2 regions of the Desulfoconvexum algidum genome follow, and region 1 is predicted to be linked to the other one. Evidence: predicted binding sites of a transcription regulator. Region 1 holds the regulator's gene; the other holds the start of a gene.
The links. The regulator sigma-54, encoded in region 1, starts transcription at its own class of promoters, with help from an activator protein. The targets are predictions, from matches to a motif close to TNTGGCACANTTTCTGCTNT.

Region 1 (7,952 bases):
TCAGATCCAAAATAACCGACTTTAACTGGTGAACGTTATAGGTGGTGGTATCAATAATGTGATGGGCCACTTGTTTGATGGACTGCATACTCTTTTTTTCTGAGCGTATGCTGTCCATCAGGCTTTTTTCATGGCCAACAGGATGGTGTCTTCGGGTTTGACTATATCGTTTTAACAGGGTGTCAACATCGGTATCAAGAAAAATAATCTCAGGAGAGAATCCCAGGTCCTCAATGGCAGAAATTCCGGATCCATAGTTTTGGATAAAGTTTTTTGACCGCATATCCATTACAAAAGCCGTCCCTTTTACCTTGGGTGTTTCCTTAAAGGGAAGCTCAAGGAATTTGGGGATCAATTCCATGGGCATGTTGTCAACGCAGTAAAAGGAGGCATCTTCAAATGCTTGAATCGCCGTACTTTTTCCGGACCCGGAAAGGCCGGTTATGATATAGACGCGTTGGTGTTCCATTTAAAACTCTTCATTTTCCTCCATGATAATGTCATGGATCTCATCCACAGAGGTGGCAGCCTGCAGTCCTTCTTTGAATTGGGTCTTTTTCAGGAGCTTGGATATCTGGGCCAGCACTTTTAAGTGACCGCCGGTGCTGTTTTCCGGTGTGAGCAGCAAAAAAAATATATGGACCAGTCGATTGTCAAGGGCATCGTATTCAACGCCTTGCCGGCTCAGGCCAAACCCGATTGTGACAGATTTTACAGAATTGAGTTTTCCGTGGGGTATGGCAATGCCGCCGCCAATCCCTGTACTGCCAAGCATTTCCCGTTCCATCAACACGGCAGCAATGTCGTCGGGGGAAGCATCGGTGGCCTTTGATACGGACCGGGCCAGTTCTTTGATAACCCCGTTTTTGTTGGTTGATGCAAGATCGGCAATAATGGAATCTTTGTTAAGAATCTCACTGATTTTCATTTAATTATTTATCCCCTGGGTTGAATGAGACCCAGTTTTCCATTTTGATGTTTGTACAGAACATTCAATTGTTCGGTCCTGGCATTATTGAAAACAAAAAAAGATTGGTTTGAGGAATTAAGTTCACTCACGGCATCGTCCACATCCATTGGCTTGTTGTCAATGGGTTCAATGATGATCTCCTCTGTCATTTGATCTGGCTTAATAGGCGTTTGGGTTGCGTTAAATTCAAGGGTATCATTTTTAAGGCTTTGTTTGTTTCCCGACATATGGCGTTTTATTTTTTCTTTGTGCTTTTTAATCTGTCCTCTTACCTTGTCCATGAGGGTGTCAATCGTTGAATACATGTTTTCGGATTCTTCTGTGGCATGGATATTGATTCGATCACAGGTGAGGGTCAGTTCTGCAATATGTCTGATTTTTTGGACGGATAATACCAAATGAACTTCACCTGGGTTGTCCAGCATTCTATCAAATTTATCTAGTTTTTTCTGGGCATAGGCTTTCAGGGAATCAGAGGAGTCCATTTTTTTAAACGTCACGCTTGTTTGCATAAAAAATCTCCTTAAAGTTGTTTTCGTTTATTGGATGGCAGAATATTAAGCACCTTCCTGTATTTTGCAACGGTTCTTCTGGCAATTTCAATGTCTGAGCGTTGAAGAATGGCGGCAATCCTGTCATCACTGAGGGGTGCATTGGGATCTTCATTTTCAATGAGCAGTCGGATTTTATCTTTAACGCTGGCAGAGGCCATGGACAGCCCGCCTGTCCTTCCAATTGAGCTGTTAAAGAAATATTTTAACTCAAAGAGTCCCTGGGGGGTATAGGCATACTTGTTGGTGGTTACCCGGCTTATGGTGGATTCATGCATTTCAATATCTTCTGCAATATCTTTTAAAATAAGGGGTCGCAGGTAGGCAATCCCTTTTTCAAAAAACTCGCGCTGAAATTTAATGATGCTTTCCATGACAAGGTAGATGGTTTTCTGGCGCTGGTGTATGCTTTTGATCAGCCAGGAGGCCGATTGCATTTTTTCGTTCAGATAGGTCTTGGTTTCCTTGGAAATTTTCCTGCCGTCTGCAATGGCGCTTCGATAGAACCGACTAATCCTCAGTTTGGGCAGCCCGTCGTCATTCATCACTATTTTAAACCCATCCTCCTCTTTGTAGACATAGATATCGGGTATGATATAGGTGGGTTCATCCGTGGTGAATTCTCGTCCGGGTTTGGGCTCCAGGTATTGGATGATTTTGACGGCGGCACGAACATCATCAACGGAAATCCGAAGGGCCTTTGCTATTTTTTTAGAGTTTCGGTTTTCAAGATTTTTCAGGTGATGGGTGATGATTTCGGTAATGATATGATTTTCAATCCCAAGCATTTTAACCTGGATCAACAGGGTCTCACATAGATTCCTTGCACATATTCCCGGGGGATCAAAGGATTGGAGTACCCCTAGAACCTTTTCAACGGTTTCTATTTCAACTTGCGAACCGATTGCTATTTCTTCGACGCTGGAGCAAAGATACCCGTCCCTGTTCAGGTTTCCAATGATAACATGGCCCAGACGTTCTTCAGCATCATCAAGTTCTGAGAGCATCAACTGCCATTTGAGATGATCCTCAAGGGTTTTTCTGTCCGGGGTAAAGGCTTCAAAATTAGGGGCTTCGGTATTTTCAGATTCTGTGTATACTCGACCAGTGGAATTATACTCATCAATGTAATTATCCCAGTCCATATCAGACGGGACCTTTTCTTCTATGGTAACTTCCTTGACAGGAGATTCTTTTTCCGGCGCAATTGTTTCACTTTCCTGGGCAGTGATATCTTTGTCGGATCTGTCTTCATTAAGTTCTTCTTCAAGGGCCGGGTTCTGTTCCATTTCCTGGGCAATGGTATCCGCCAGTTCCAGCCTTGACAATTGAAGTAGTTTTATGGCCTGCTGGAGCTGGGGGGTCATCACCAGCTGCTGGGTCAACGAGAGGTTTTGTTGTAGTCCAAGTTCCATATTAAAGTTTAAAATTATCTCCCAGATAGATTTTTTTGGCTATTTCACTTGAAATGATTCGTTCAGGCGGTCCTGATTCAATCACTTTCCCCTGACTCATAATATATGCATGGTCACAGACGCCCAGGGTTTCCCTGACATTGTGATCGGAAATTAAAACACCAATTCCCTTGTGGGTCAACTGGGAAATGATTTGTTGAATATCAATCACAGCCAAAGGGTCGATTCCGGCAAAGGGTTCATCCAGAAGAATGAACTTGGGATCTGTGGCCAGAACCCTGGCGATTTCTAAGCGCCGCCTTTCTCCCCCGGACAAAGAGGCTGCTTTTTGATGGGCGAGCCCGTCAATCCCCAATTCCGCCATGAGGCCGGCGGCTTTTCCTCGAATATCGATCCCATTTTTGGGCAACACCTCGAGTATGGCAGTTATATTTTCTGTCACTGTTAATTTCTTGAAAATAGACGCTTCCTGGGGCAGGTATCCAATTCCTTTTCTGGCCCGAATATACATGGGATGTGCCGTGATATCCTCCTGGTCCAGATAGACGATGCCCTTGTTCGGGCGTATCATTCCCACGGCCATGTAAAACGTAGTGGTTTTTCCGGCACCATTGGGACCCAGTAGCCCTGTAACCGTTCCCTGGCTCACGGTGAGGTTGATTTTATTCACCACGGTTTTGCCGTTGTAGATTTTTACTAAATTTTCAAGTACCAGTTCTGCCATTTATTGCGGTGTGCCCTTTTTCTGGCCTGTTGGTTTCTGGCCTGTTGGTTTCTGGTCTTCTGGATTAAAAACAGCCTGGACCCGGGTTTTCCCGTCACTTTCGACAATGGCCCTGTCTTCGTTTCTAAAGAGGGTAATTTTTTTTCCGGTAACATGGCTCGTCCCGGTAATCAACCGGGCAGTTTTTCCGGTCAAAATAAGGATTTCGTCCTGGGTGGTATATACTGCTTTATCTGCAAAAGCCTTTCTTTCCCCTGCGGTATATTCCACATTTCCCGTGGCAATGATTTGTTTTAAATCCGTCTGCCCTTCTTTTTTTGTCTCAGCGGTATGAATAAATATTTTTATGGAATCGGCAAAAATAACGGCGTCGTCCCGGGTGGCCTTGACATTGCCAATAAATTCCACCATGGAGGTATCCTTGTGGGCAATCATTTTATCCGAGGTTACATGGAGCGGTTTGTCCGCCGCTATCTTATCTTTGTTTACTTTTTTGTCAGGTGTTGTTTTTTTATCTGGTGCTATTTTCTTATCGGCTGTTATTTTCTTTTTAATGGAGGGGCTAGCGGTCTTGGTGTTCGTCTGGGCAAAACCGATTGGCGCACTGGAAAAAAACAGAGCACAAACCAGCAGGACAAAAAAGGCAAGAGCAGGGTTAGGGGATGTTAAACTTTTCACTGAATTTTCCTTTGACATGTCCTTTTAAAATGGTTTTGTTTTGATTCAATTGGGTCACCATGGAATCCGCCTCAATTATCGATTCCCTGTCCTCAAGGGTGACGTGCACATCGGAACGTATTATATGTGGTTTCTTATCATAATGCAACTGATCAGTTCTGAGGGTATAAGTTTCATGGCGGACAATAACATTTTTCAAAAAACTCATATCATGGGTTTGGGTATTGAGGATACCCTCGTCTGATGTCAGGTATATTTTTGTATTTTCCCGGGTATAGAAAATAACATCGACATCTTTTAGAATCGCTCGGTTTTCTTCCTTTAACAAAGTGGCAGAAGAGGCCTTTAATTTCCACTCGGTGATACCATTTTTTTTGGAAACCTGTTCCAGCAAATTTAGTTTTAGAGCCGCCCCGGAGTCCATGTCGATATCTCGTATGGTAAGGGGGGTGTTCAAAGTTGCGCTAATATAAAAATAAATTCCAACTCCTATGAGACTGCAGACGAGCGCTCCAATCAATGGATAAAGGACTTTTTTTTTATTGGAAATGCTCATGACAGGTAGCGGTTCAAAATTTTCCCCCATACCCCCTGGGCCTTGAGAATGATTTCGCAAATTTCCCTCACCGCACCATGGCCCCCTTTTGCCGAAGTGACCGCGTCTGCGTGGTATTTTACTTCCTTGGGGGCGTCTGGTACCGTAAAGGAAACGCCAGCCCGGATCATTGCCGGAAGATCTATGAGATCATCTCCGACAAAGGCAATATGCCGGGCGGGTATGCCGGTGAGTTCCATGATCTTATCAAAGGCTGCAGCCTTGTCTTGTATACCGTCAAAGACAAGGTCAATGCCAAGGTTTTGGAGCCGGTGTGCCAGGGCAGCCGATTTTCGGCCGGTGACAATGCCAACTTTGATGCCGTTATCCATGAGCAGCCGAAGTCCAAGGCCGTCCTTTGAACTAAACCCTTTGATCTGCTCGCCTGAATCGGTATAAATGATTTGACCGTCTGTCAAAACCCCATCCACATCCAGAAGAAGCAATTTAATCTGGTCCAATTTAATCTGGTCCAATTTAAGATCTGGTTTTTTGGGATCTATTTGCTTTTTGCCCGATTGTTTTTCCATGGTGTTATCCAACGACCTTTTTGATAGCCAAAAGGGTTTTGAGCAGGGGTTCCATATCCTCCAGGGGCATGGAATTGGGACCGTCACACAATGCTTTGTCAGGGTCCGGGTGGGTTTCGATGAACAGACCATGGGCACCCGCTGCAATGGCAGCCTTTGAAAGGGTGGGAACAAATTGGCGCTCTCCTGCAGATGAATTAGACGCCCCGCCCGGCAATTGTACGCTGTGGGTGGCGTCAAAGATGACCGGGACCCCCATATCATTGAGAATGTGGATGGATCTGAAATCCACCACAAGGTTATTATACCCGAAACAAGCGCCTCTCTCGGTAATACTGATATCATGGTTTCCAAAAGCGGTTGCTTTGGTAATAATGTTTTTGCACTCAAAGGGGGAGAGAAACTGTCCTTTCTTTATGTTCACAGGTTTGCCGGTTGCGCAGGCGGCCAGAATCAAATCTGTCTGTCTGCACAAGAAGGCTGGGATCTGGATGATATCAAGAACCTCGGCCGCTTTTTTTGCCTGGTCTGGAAGGTGGATATCCGAGATAACCGGAACCTTAAGCTTGTGTTTGATTTGGTTGAGAATTTCTAATCCTTGTTCAAACCCGGGGCCCCTGAAGGCATCCAGGGCGGTTCGGTTTGCTTTGTCAAAGGAGGCTTTGAATATAAAGGGGATTCCCAGTTTTTCCGTGGTTTCTTTTAGGCTTTGGGCAATGGAAAAACTGGTCTCATAGTTTTCAATCACACAAGGGCCTGCAATGAGGAAAAAAACAGGGGAGGTATCATCGATTAGATTGAAAAAGAAATTAGGCGTCAGTTTATTGTTTTCCAGGGTATTGTTCTCTAGGTTATTGTTCATAGGGTATTCCTTAAATTGAAGTGTATTTGGTTAAATTATATTTTGGGACCCCAAAAGTCAAGAATGTAAAATCCCTTGATAAGTTGGACCATTGCTGGTATTTTATGATGTTTTGTTTGTATGAATCCTAACCTCTTGAAAAAATAGGTATATTTGATGAAGAAAGTTGTTTTAATAATAGTTTTATTGGCAGTTGCAATTCCCCTCGCATGGATCCTTTTTTATAAATATGAAGGTTCCAGTCCCAGTGTGGAGGCAACATTGCCTTCCTTATATTTGAAAAAATCCTATGAGATGTCCCTTGCGGTGTCTGATAAAGGCACAGGTTTGAGAAAAATCGTGGTCTCCATCCTGCAGAAGGACAATGAGAAAGTTCTCCTCGAACGGGAATACAGCCCTTCTTCTATTGCAAGTCTTTTTTCTGATAAGCGGGTGAATAAAGATTCCTTTATCATTCCGGTTGAATCCCGTAAATATGGAATGAATGACGGAGAAGCTGTTATTCGCATCATGGTGGCGGATTATTCATGGAGAGGGTGGAATTCGGGGAATGTTTTTTACGTGGAAAAAAAAGTTATCATTGACACAAAGCCTCCCCGGGTTAAGGTGTTGAGCAGTAATCACAATATCGAAAGAGGTGGGAGCGGATTGGTTATCTACCAGCTGTTTGAGGAAAATGTCAAAAGCGGTATCATGGTGGGGGATAATTTTTTCCCGGGTCACCCGGGCATGTTTGACAACAAAGCAGTTTATGCGGCGTTTTTTGCCCTGGATTACACCCAGGGCCCGGGGACCCAGATGTTTGTTACTGCCCAGGATCTTGCCGGAAATTCAGTCAAAGGTGGATTCCATCATTATATAAGGGATAAGAAATTTAAAACCGATACCTTGAATATATCCGATAGATTCCTGGAATTTAAAATGCCGGATTTTGATTTGGATGAAATTGAAGACTCCTTTGCAAACAGCCAAAATCCGTTGCTTGCAAAGTTTTTATACATTAATAGAACGCTGCGGGAAAAAAATGTCACCACCATTTTAGATGTGCCCAAAGATACGGTGGGTGAGCAATTGTGGGAAGGAAAGTTTGGAAGACTTGCAGGTTCTGCAACCCGTTCTCATTGGGCGGATCATAGAATCTATAAACACAAGGGAAAGGAAATCGACCGTGCCGTTCATCTGGGAGTCGATCTTGCGTCCACTGCCAATGCAAAGATTCGGGCTGCCAATGGGGGCCGGGTGATTATGGCCAAGGCCGTGGGCATTTTTGGCAATTCCGTTATCATTGACCATGGGTTTGGCCTTGCCAGTCTCTACTCCCATTTAAGTGAAATCACGGTGAATAAAGGGGACGCGTTGTCCAAGGGGGATGTCATCGGTATGACTGGGCTCACCGGCCTTGCCGGAGGAGACCATTTGCATTTTTCGATGATTGTTCACAATACCTTTGTCAATCCCGTTGAATGGTGGGATGCTACCTGGATTAAAAATAATGTTACCTCAAAAATTGAAGCGGTTAAACTAATGGTAAAATGATCAGTGAAATGATCTATTCTAAAATAATCGGTAAAGGCAAATTATGAGTGAATACAAAGTAAATAAAACATATGAGCAGATAAATAAAAAA
Region 2 (7,952 bases), 1.4 Mb from region 1:
AATTTTTGAAGCCCCGTTGAGCATTGCTTTTAAAATCATGTCGCAGGAGATTCGGCAGGTACAGGGAAGGGAGATCAGCCGGGTTGTTTTTGGAAGCACCATCTTGTCTGCGGCCAGGGCAGCAGACCGCTCACAGGCAAATATCACCACCTGGTCTTTTTTCTTCTTGTCCGCAACTCGGTTTGCAACCTGGTCATTGGTAAATTCTTCGGATTCAATGGCATAGGCCGGGCAGTTGGAATAGCATAAATGGCAGGAGAAACAGGCATCTTCCACGATTTGGGGCCGCATTTTTTTGTTGAGAATAATGGCGGCATGGGGGCAGATCCGGTAACAGGTCAGGCATTTGGCACAGAGTTTTTCATTGATTGTAACCCCTGTCTTTTTGCGGGGCGCATTCTGGGTGCAAAGGGAGGATAAAATATCTTTAATTTCTGTCGTAAGCTCATGCTCATCCACCTCATCATGGCCGGTTCCGGCAAAAAAGAGTCCTTTTCGCGGGCTTTGGGTAAGCCGGTGTCGAACATTTGCCGATTGTAAAAATCCTTCCCGGTCCAGGGAAGAGCGTAGTAATTTTGCAATGGCCTCAAACCCTTGGCAGGGACGGATATTTCCGGGTAATACCAGGCAGTCACATTCCAGGGTCAGGGAAACGGCGGGCAGGGTGGCTTCTTTGAGACGGATGTGAAATCCTGTTTTCTGGGCTTTTATTTCAATATCCTCCGGGGTATTGAACCTGAGAAAGTGGATGCCTGAGCGTCGGGCCTGGTCATAGAGGTGTTGGCCCAGAGCGCCGTGGACCAGCATGTTGTTCATTAGCAGGGTGATTTTTTTTCCGGCTTGTCTTGCGGCCATGGCCAGTGTGAGTGCCTGGCGGGCCTCGGTTTTGAATTCCGGACCAAAATAATCCAGGAGGATCAGGCTTTTTTCCGGCAGTTCCTTGGGGGCTATTTGTCCAAAGGAGTTCAGGTCCATGGCGGCTTGAAAGTCGCCCCTGCCGGCATTGGGGGTGGTGCAGGGTTCAGGAGCCGCAATGATGGCACCGCAGGTGAATGTCGCTTTATTGCCCTGGTCTTCAAAATAGATGGAGAACTTTCCTATTGTGCCGTCCAGAGCCAGAATCCTGGCCTGGGGAAGGCAGCGGCTGCCCCGGGGGAGGGATGTTTCCGAGCCGGCACCAAAGGCATACACCGGGTATCCCCGGGCGGCCACGGCCTTTGCAACCCTGGCGGCCTGGGGTCCGTCTCCAAGAACCGCCACCTTTATATCAGGCGGTTTGGCAAGACCCAGGTCTTCTATCACCTTTGTTCCGGCAATTTTGCCCTCCTGGACGGAGGCCAAAATATCCTTGGGGCCTCGGGCACACCCCACAACATAAAGATCATCGGTAAGGGCGGCATCCTTTGTATTGAAAAACCCCCAGCCATTGGGAACAACTTCCAGGAGGGCGGCGGTTTCGTTTAACCCCGGGGCCGGCGCCATGCCCACGGACAACACCACCAGATCAAATTGTCTTGCGATCCTTGCGTGGGTGGTCCTGTCTTCGGTTATCATGGTTAATCCATGGGTGTCTGGGGTTTCCAGAATTTCGGCCGGAACGCCCTGGACCAGTTCAATTTCCCTGGAAAACTTTTTAAGGGCCTGGCGGATTTCTTTGCCGATGATTTGAAGATCCATGTAAAAAAGGGTGATGCGGGCATCTGGGATTTCATGGAGTATTTTTCGGGCATGGCGCAGGGAAACCTTGCAGCAGACCTGGGAGCAATAATCCTTTCCCAATTCCCTGTTCCGGGATCCCACACATTGGACAAAGGCAATTTTTGGGGATGGGGTCTCGTCTAAAAGAGTGGCCAGTGTTTCTTCTTTGAGCAGAGAGTTGAGTTCTGCAGTAGTGATGACCTTTGGGCTCGTTTCCCAATGAAGGGAGGGAAGGGCGGCCGGATCAAAGGGTGAGAATCCGGTGGCCATGATCACCTTGGCAGCCACAATGGTCTTGCCCGAAGTCAGGAGGGCTTCAACGCCCTGGTCGGTTCTCCTAAGGGCGGCGATTTTTGTTTTTAAATGAAGGGAGAGGTTTTCCTGTTCTGCCATTTTTTGGGCCAGTGCCTGGCTTAGACAGGCACCGCAATTTTTGCAGGTATCCGTGGCCATGCAGGACCACAGCGCGGCTTTGCCGCCAAGTTGTTCCTGTTCTTCCACCAGGTGAACGGACAGATCTTGATGCTTCAGGGAATGGGCAGCCGCCATCCCGGCCACGCCTCCCCCCAGAATCAGAATGCTGGGAGATCGTTCTTTCATATTTTCCTCCAATATCTAAAGAATACGGGTCCAATAGTGCATGGGGTGGTTAAGTTTTTTAAGGCGACAGTTTCAGGTGTTGGTTCTCAGCGGTATTTTCAGCAACGATTTAAAGGTGTATCAAATTTCTTAGCACAGAATTTAGCAAAATTAAAAGAATTTAATAAACAAAATTGAATAAATTATTGGAAATAAAAGGGTTATCTTGTTTTAAAATCCACTTAAGATTGCCGATCCCAGTAGGGTAAACACTAAAAAAAATGCCACAGGTTCCATTATTCCCGGCCTAAAATTTTTGCGTAACACTTTGGAAAGGGGGAAAAATAAAAAGCCCCAGAAAATACCTGCCATGAACCCAAACACATGGGCAGAGATATCTGTGTTTTCTCCCTGGCTGAACAGGCCCACCAGGGTGGCGCCGGCAAACAGGGGAATCAGGCGGTTTAATTGAAAGGGGCGATTGCTGTTGAGCATCTGATACGCAGCAAGGGCACCTGCCGCTCCCATGACGGCTGTGGAGGCGCCAATGGATAAAAGAGCGGTTTGATGAAAATATGCATTGACCAGGTTGCCGCTGGTGCCGGCACACAAAAGAAGAAAGGGGCCGGTGCCATATCCTGCCAGGCTGATCAGAGGGGCCCCAAAGATGAGGATACCGGCCAGGTTGCCCAATATATGCTGCCCGTCTGAATGGAGAAAGAGGGCTGTGATGGCTCTAAAGGTCTCCCCCTGGCCAATGTACAGGGAAGAGGCACCAAATTTTAAGATCATCTCCCTGTGGATGCCAAGTTTCAGGCAGGCCAGATGGACGGCAACGAGCAGTGCCATAATGACATAGGCGGCAGGGGTGTTAAAAGAAGAGATTTCAACCTCCTGGATTTTTTTGGGGAGGCCGAAAAATTTGTTTTCCCGGAAATATTGATCCACACTTTTAACCGCACCAACCTTTTGCTCCCGGGATACCAGGATATCAAATTGCCAGTGGCCGGATTTACCCATAGTTAATTGCTTTTCAACCCGGGCACCAATGTTCTGGGAAGCCAGGATGAGCAAAATTAAATCGGCTTTTTTTTGGGGAAGATTTTTAAAAATTCTTTCCATTTCCATGGGTTTCACGCATACTATCCAATAACAAAAATTTGGTTACCCCCTCTGTTTATCCCAATAATAGGAGAAAATAAAGCATGCAGATAATTCGATTCATGACCCAAGATAAAAAAATGGCCTGGGGAACCGGCTATGACGGTCATAGGGCCACCCTTTTAAAAGGAGATATTTTTTCAAAGTTTTCCGAGACAGGCCAGCCAATATCGGTCCAAACGCTCCTTCCCCCCATCCAGCCGACGGCTATTTTTTGTATTGGTCTTAATTACCGGCTCCATGCTGAAGAAACCGGTGTGGCATTGCCCGAGTATCCGGTGGTATTCATGAAAAATCCCGGTTCTGTTATCGCCCATGGAGACGCCGTTCAGATTCCTTCCTCCTGTGCAAAAATTCCCGAGGTGGATTACGAGGCAGAGCTTGGGGTGGTCATTAAGTCCCCTGTCAAAAACGTGTCCGAGGCCAGGGCCCTGGACCATGTGCTGGGGTATGTCTGTGCCAATGATGTGTCTGCCCGGCGGTGGCAAAAAAATGGGGGTGGCGGCCAATGGGTAAAAGGGAAAAGCTTTGATACCTTCTGTCCCTTTGGACCGGCTCTGGTTACCCCGGATGAGGTGGGTGACCCCCAGGATCTGAGGGTCGAATGCATTCTCAATGGAGAGAGGTTGCAGAAAGGCCATACCAGCGATATGATTTTTTCCGTGGCCCGGATTATCTCTTATCTGTCCCAGTCTGCCACTCTTTTGCCCGGCACCCTTATTTTAACGGGCACCCCCTCTGGTGTCGGTTTTACCCGGAATCCTCCGGTCTATCTTACCCCCGGGGATGTGATGGAAACACGGATTGAAAAGCTGGGTGCCCTGGAAAACAGGGTGGTATCTGAAAATACAGAGGATGTAGGGATCACTCAACGATAAAGGCGTGTTCTATGAATGAACAGATGTTGTTAGCTTCGTCTGCCATCCTTGGCCGAGCAAAGGAATTGGGTGCTTCCCTGGCCGGGTTTGCATCGGTGGATGGGTTGAAGGCAGCCCCTTCTTTTACCTTTGCTCCGAAAATGCCCAATGCGGGTGAATACCTGGAAACCTGGGGAAATGACCTGGACCTTAAACCAGGGGAGACCGCCTGGCCCGAACATGCCAAAACTATTTTGGTCATTGGTGTTGCGCATCCTGAAGACAAACCGGAAATGGATTGGTGGCTGGGTCTGAAAAATCCCCCTGGCAACCGCATTCTTATCAACCTGGTAAAAAATCTGTGTGCTTGGATAGAAAAAAACCAAGGCATCAAGACCTTTCATCTGCCCTATCGCGTGGAAAAAGGGGGTACCTATCTTAAGGATGCTGCTGTCCTGGCAGGTCTTGGCTGTATCGGGAAAAACAATCTTCTGGTCACCCCTGAATTTGGTCCAAGGATTCGTCTTCGCGCCTTGACCCTTGACCTTGAGCTGCCCTCCACCGGGCCTGGGAATTTTGATCCCTGCCTTCAATGTGAACAATTCTGCCGCAGTGCCTGCCCTCAAAAAGCCTTTGGGAACAAATTTTATGCACGAGATGAGTATGACCAGGACATTCTCCCGGGCCGGGACGGCAGATTTTGGAGACCCACCTGTCAGGTCCAGATGGACCTTGATGAAATTGCTCTGGGAAATCGACCTGTGGATGGAGTAGATTCCAGTTTGCCAACCCTTAAATACTGCCGAAATTGCGAGTTGGCTTGTCCTGTGGGTAAAAAAAAGGCGTCATGAAATGAAAAAACGCCCGGGAAGAAGGCGATAAAACTTCCCGGGCGTCTATGGAAATAAGAACTATCTGGAGGAACTATTGGCGGCATCCTTTGGCCTTCTTTGGGCAGTCGCCATTGTTGCCTTTACCACCAAATCCGCTACGACCGCCCATGCCGAACCCAGTGAGTTCAGGGGCAATCTTTTTGGCTGCCAGCTGGAAATCAATGCGTTTGGTCTGCATCTGGGTACGAAGCTTTGTGACGGCCTCGGCCAGGGCATCGATCTTGGCTCTGTCAGGGTCAGAGGTTTCCATGAGCATGCGCATTTCCTGGTGTTTGACCATCATGGCAGATCTGGTCTCATAGGTATCATCGATAAATTTTTGCTTGAGCGCCGTTAATCCGTCCCGTTGTTCCTGGGACAGGTCATTCCAGACATTTGCATTATAGCCTTGTCCAGAACCGCCGCAACCCTTTCCATCTCCTTTGTTCCCGTGGCCCCATGAAAATGCGCTGGTGGCCAGAAGGGCCACTGCCAGTAAAGAAGTGATGACTATCATTGATTTTTTCATAACATGCTCCTTGTTTAGATTAAATGTGCTGATCATTATTGATCGTTCTGAATATTATAATAGCAACCCCTGTGCCAGAAGGATTATTTTTTTATAAGATACTTAAATTAAAAGGTAAAATAAGATAATTAAATCTTTGGGGATAGGGCATGTCCAAGGGAGTGTGTATCGTTTTTACCCGGGGAACCTGGATAGGTGTATATAAATTACTCAGTTTCCATGACTTTATACGCCGGAAATCAAGGGTTGCCCCCCGGGCAACTCAGATCAATAATACGCAGAATCAGAGGCGACCACCCATTTTTTCAGCAGCTGCGGTGTGTTGCAGAAGATGGATGGTTTCAAGTGCCATTTGGTATCCAGTACAATGCCGTCCATCATGACGGAGACAGGAGAATCCGAAGATACCACGATGGCAATGACCTTCTCATGTTCTGCCGTGAAGCGCAGGGCTGAATTGAACCTTGCGCCCCGGGCCCTGTGCTCATAGGGTATATAATGACCATCCAGAAGACAGGCAAAACCGTGAAGTTTCAAATCAGCCCCGATATGAAGTGCTCCGTCCACCCGGGACAGGGATTTGGCCAGTTCGAATTCGTCAGGATTTTTAAGGTCAAGTGGGTGTTCAAGACATTGACTCGAGATAGAAACAGGGGGGGTATTCAGGTCAACAACAATGGCGCATCCGTGTTGCAGCCTGACGGCATTGTGGACAATGTCGGAAATCGTTTTAAATAAGATGGACACATCTTCAGTCTCCATATCTGAATCCAGCAAAATCTCTTCTACCTGTACAAGTTTTGCTTTGCGGGTGGTTGACTGGAAACAACCATCGGAAAAAGAGCAGACGTTATCGTCGTTCAGCGCTAAAAATCCGTATGACCCCTCAAAATTAGCCGTAATCGAAAAATCAGGACTGTCACCCTTGATAATGCCGATGATTGTTTTTTCATCGGCCACCAGTTTTCGTTCCGAGTTTTCAACGGTCTGCAACAGCTTTCTAATATGCTTGACATCTTCCAACACAGGTCGTTCTGCTTCTGGAAATTTTGCAATGAACTGCAGTTTGGATAGAGAGCATTCTTCCACGAAAATCAGTTTGCCTTTTGGCCATGACCCTTCTTCCGGGGTCCTGGATATCTTGAGCACGGCCTCTAAAATAGGATAGACCCTCATCCGTGTGTCCCATCCGATCAATACATTCATTTCATCCACTAGATAGTCCCGGACCGCATGGGTGGCATACTCTTTTAAGAAACCTCCTGAAATACCTGTATACAGGGCTTCTTCATTGGCAACATCATGGGAGAACCGCCAGACAGCCTGTTCTATCCACCTTTCCGTAGGGCCGATGGAACACATGTCCGGATGATGTTCAGTAAACCACATCTGGTAGACAACCGTGCTGGACCGCCCCCCATATGAAATCAGTCCGGCGAGTTCCAGGTTTTTTTCCGGGATCAGGTTACTAAATTTTTTTTTATCATACCCGATGGCGGTTTTTTCCCGCCACGCATCCGAATCAATATACAATTCCTTGAATTTTGGTTCATGACCCGCCAGCAGGTTTTGCGGATCATAAATGTATATGGGATCTTCGGGTTTAATCGCGTAAATCACTGCGGTCCGACTCGGCCCTGAAAAATGGGTCAGCCCTTCCTGCATCCCCTCGGCGGTTTGTTTAATACACATGTGGATAAAGGCAAATTCATTCATACGCAGCTTCTCCTTGACTGATGAGCAACTCACTCCATCGGGGCAACATTTCACTAAACAGTCATAGCGCAATTGAATTCATAAATCAAAAATTCCTTTAAAATTAGTTACCCCTTTTGTTTGATTTTCCGGGAGAGGATCACTTTATCCTTGTATACGGATTTTATATTCACTATATCTTTGCGGGTACGATTGAATTTAAGAATAGCGGTTACAAAATATATATGATGAGACGTCTGCTATTGAAATATTTTTTAGTCTATGATTGCATAGGTAGGATAAATGCCACCCCAAATTACCACTCCTGAAATGGAAATTGCCCTAGCAAACTACTTTGGCTTCCGGAAAAATCTAATTGTCCCGAATGTTAAATGGGGCCTGCGGTTAAACAATAAACCGATGCATGAATGCGATCTTTTGCTTTTAACCAAAAGCCGATATCTTTGGGAGGTTGAAATTAAAGTGAGTAAGGCGGATCTCATTGCAGATAAAAAAAAGGCCCATGGCCACATCAACGGCAATGTAAAGCGCCTTTACTTT

Region 2: ACZ45G_RS22325 (Spy/CpxP family protein refolding chaperone) is a predicted target of sigma-54. The motif match lies at 5,756-5,775, and genes of this name have one in related genera.

The regions. Positions count from the first base shown of each region.
Region 1 covers NZ_AP042394.1:3,551,982-3,559,933, reverse strand. The annotation lists gene rapZ (RNase adapter RapZ) at 1-469, opposite strand, end outside; gene ACZ45G_RS16305 (PTS sugar transporter subunit IIA) at 470-928, opposite strand; gene hpf (ribosome hibernation-promoting factor, HPF/YfiA family) at 937-1,482, opposite strand; gene rpoN (RNA polymerase factor sigma-54) at 1,494-2,936, opposite strand; gene lptB (LPS export ABC transporter ATP-binding protein) at 2,938-3,660, opposite strand; gene lptA (lipopolysaccharide transport periplasmic protein LptA) at 3,661-4,338, opposite strand; gene lptC (LPS export ABC transporter periplasmic protein LptC) at 4,316-4,924, opposite strand; gene ACZ45G_RS16275 (KdsC family phosphatase) at 4,891-5,463, opposite strand; gene kdsA (3-deoxy-8-phosphooctulonate synthase) at 5,468-6,325, opposite strand; gene ACZ45G_RS16265 (M23 family metallopeptidase) at 6,587-7,861, shown strand; gene ACZ45G_RS16260 (homocysteine biosynthesis protein) at 7,905-7,952, shown strand, end outside.
Region 2 covers NZ_AP042394.1:4,908,484-4,916,435, reverse strand. The annotation lists gene ACZ45G_RS22345 (FAD-dependent oxidoreductase) at 1-2,298, opposite strand, end outside; gene ACZ45G_RS22340 (rhomboid family intramembrane serine protease) at 2,509-3,405, opposite strand; gene ACZ45G_RS22335 (fumarylacetoacetate hydrolase family protein) at 3,483-4,316, shown strand; gene ACZ45G_RS22330 (epoxyqueuosine reductase) at 4,328-5,146, shown strand; gene ACZ45G_RS22325 (Spy/CpxP family protein refolding chaperone) at 5,220-5,696, opposite strand; gene ACZ45G_RS22320 (diadenylate cyclase) at 5,964-7,412, opposite strand; gene ACZ45G_RS22315 (MmcB family DNA repair protein) at 7,695-7,952, shown strand, end outside.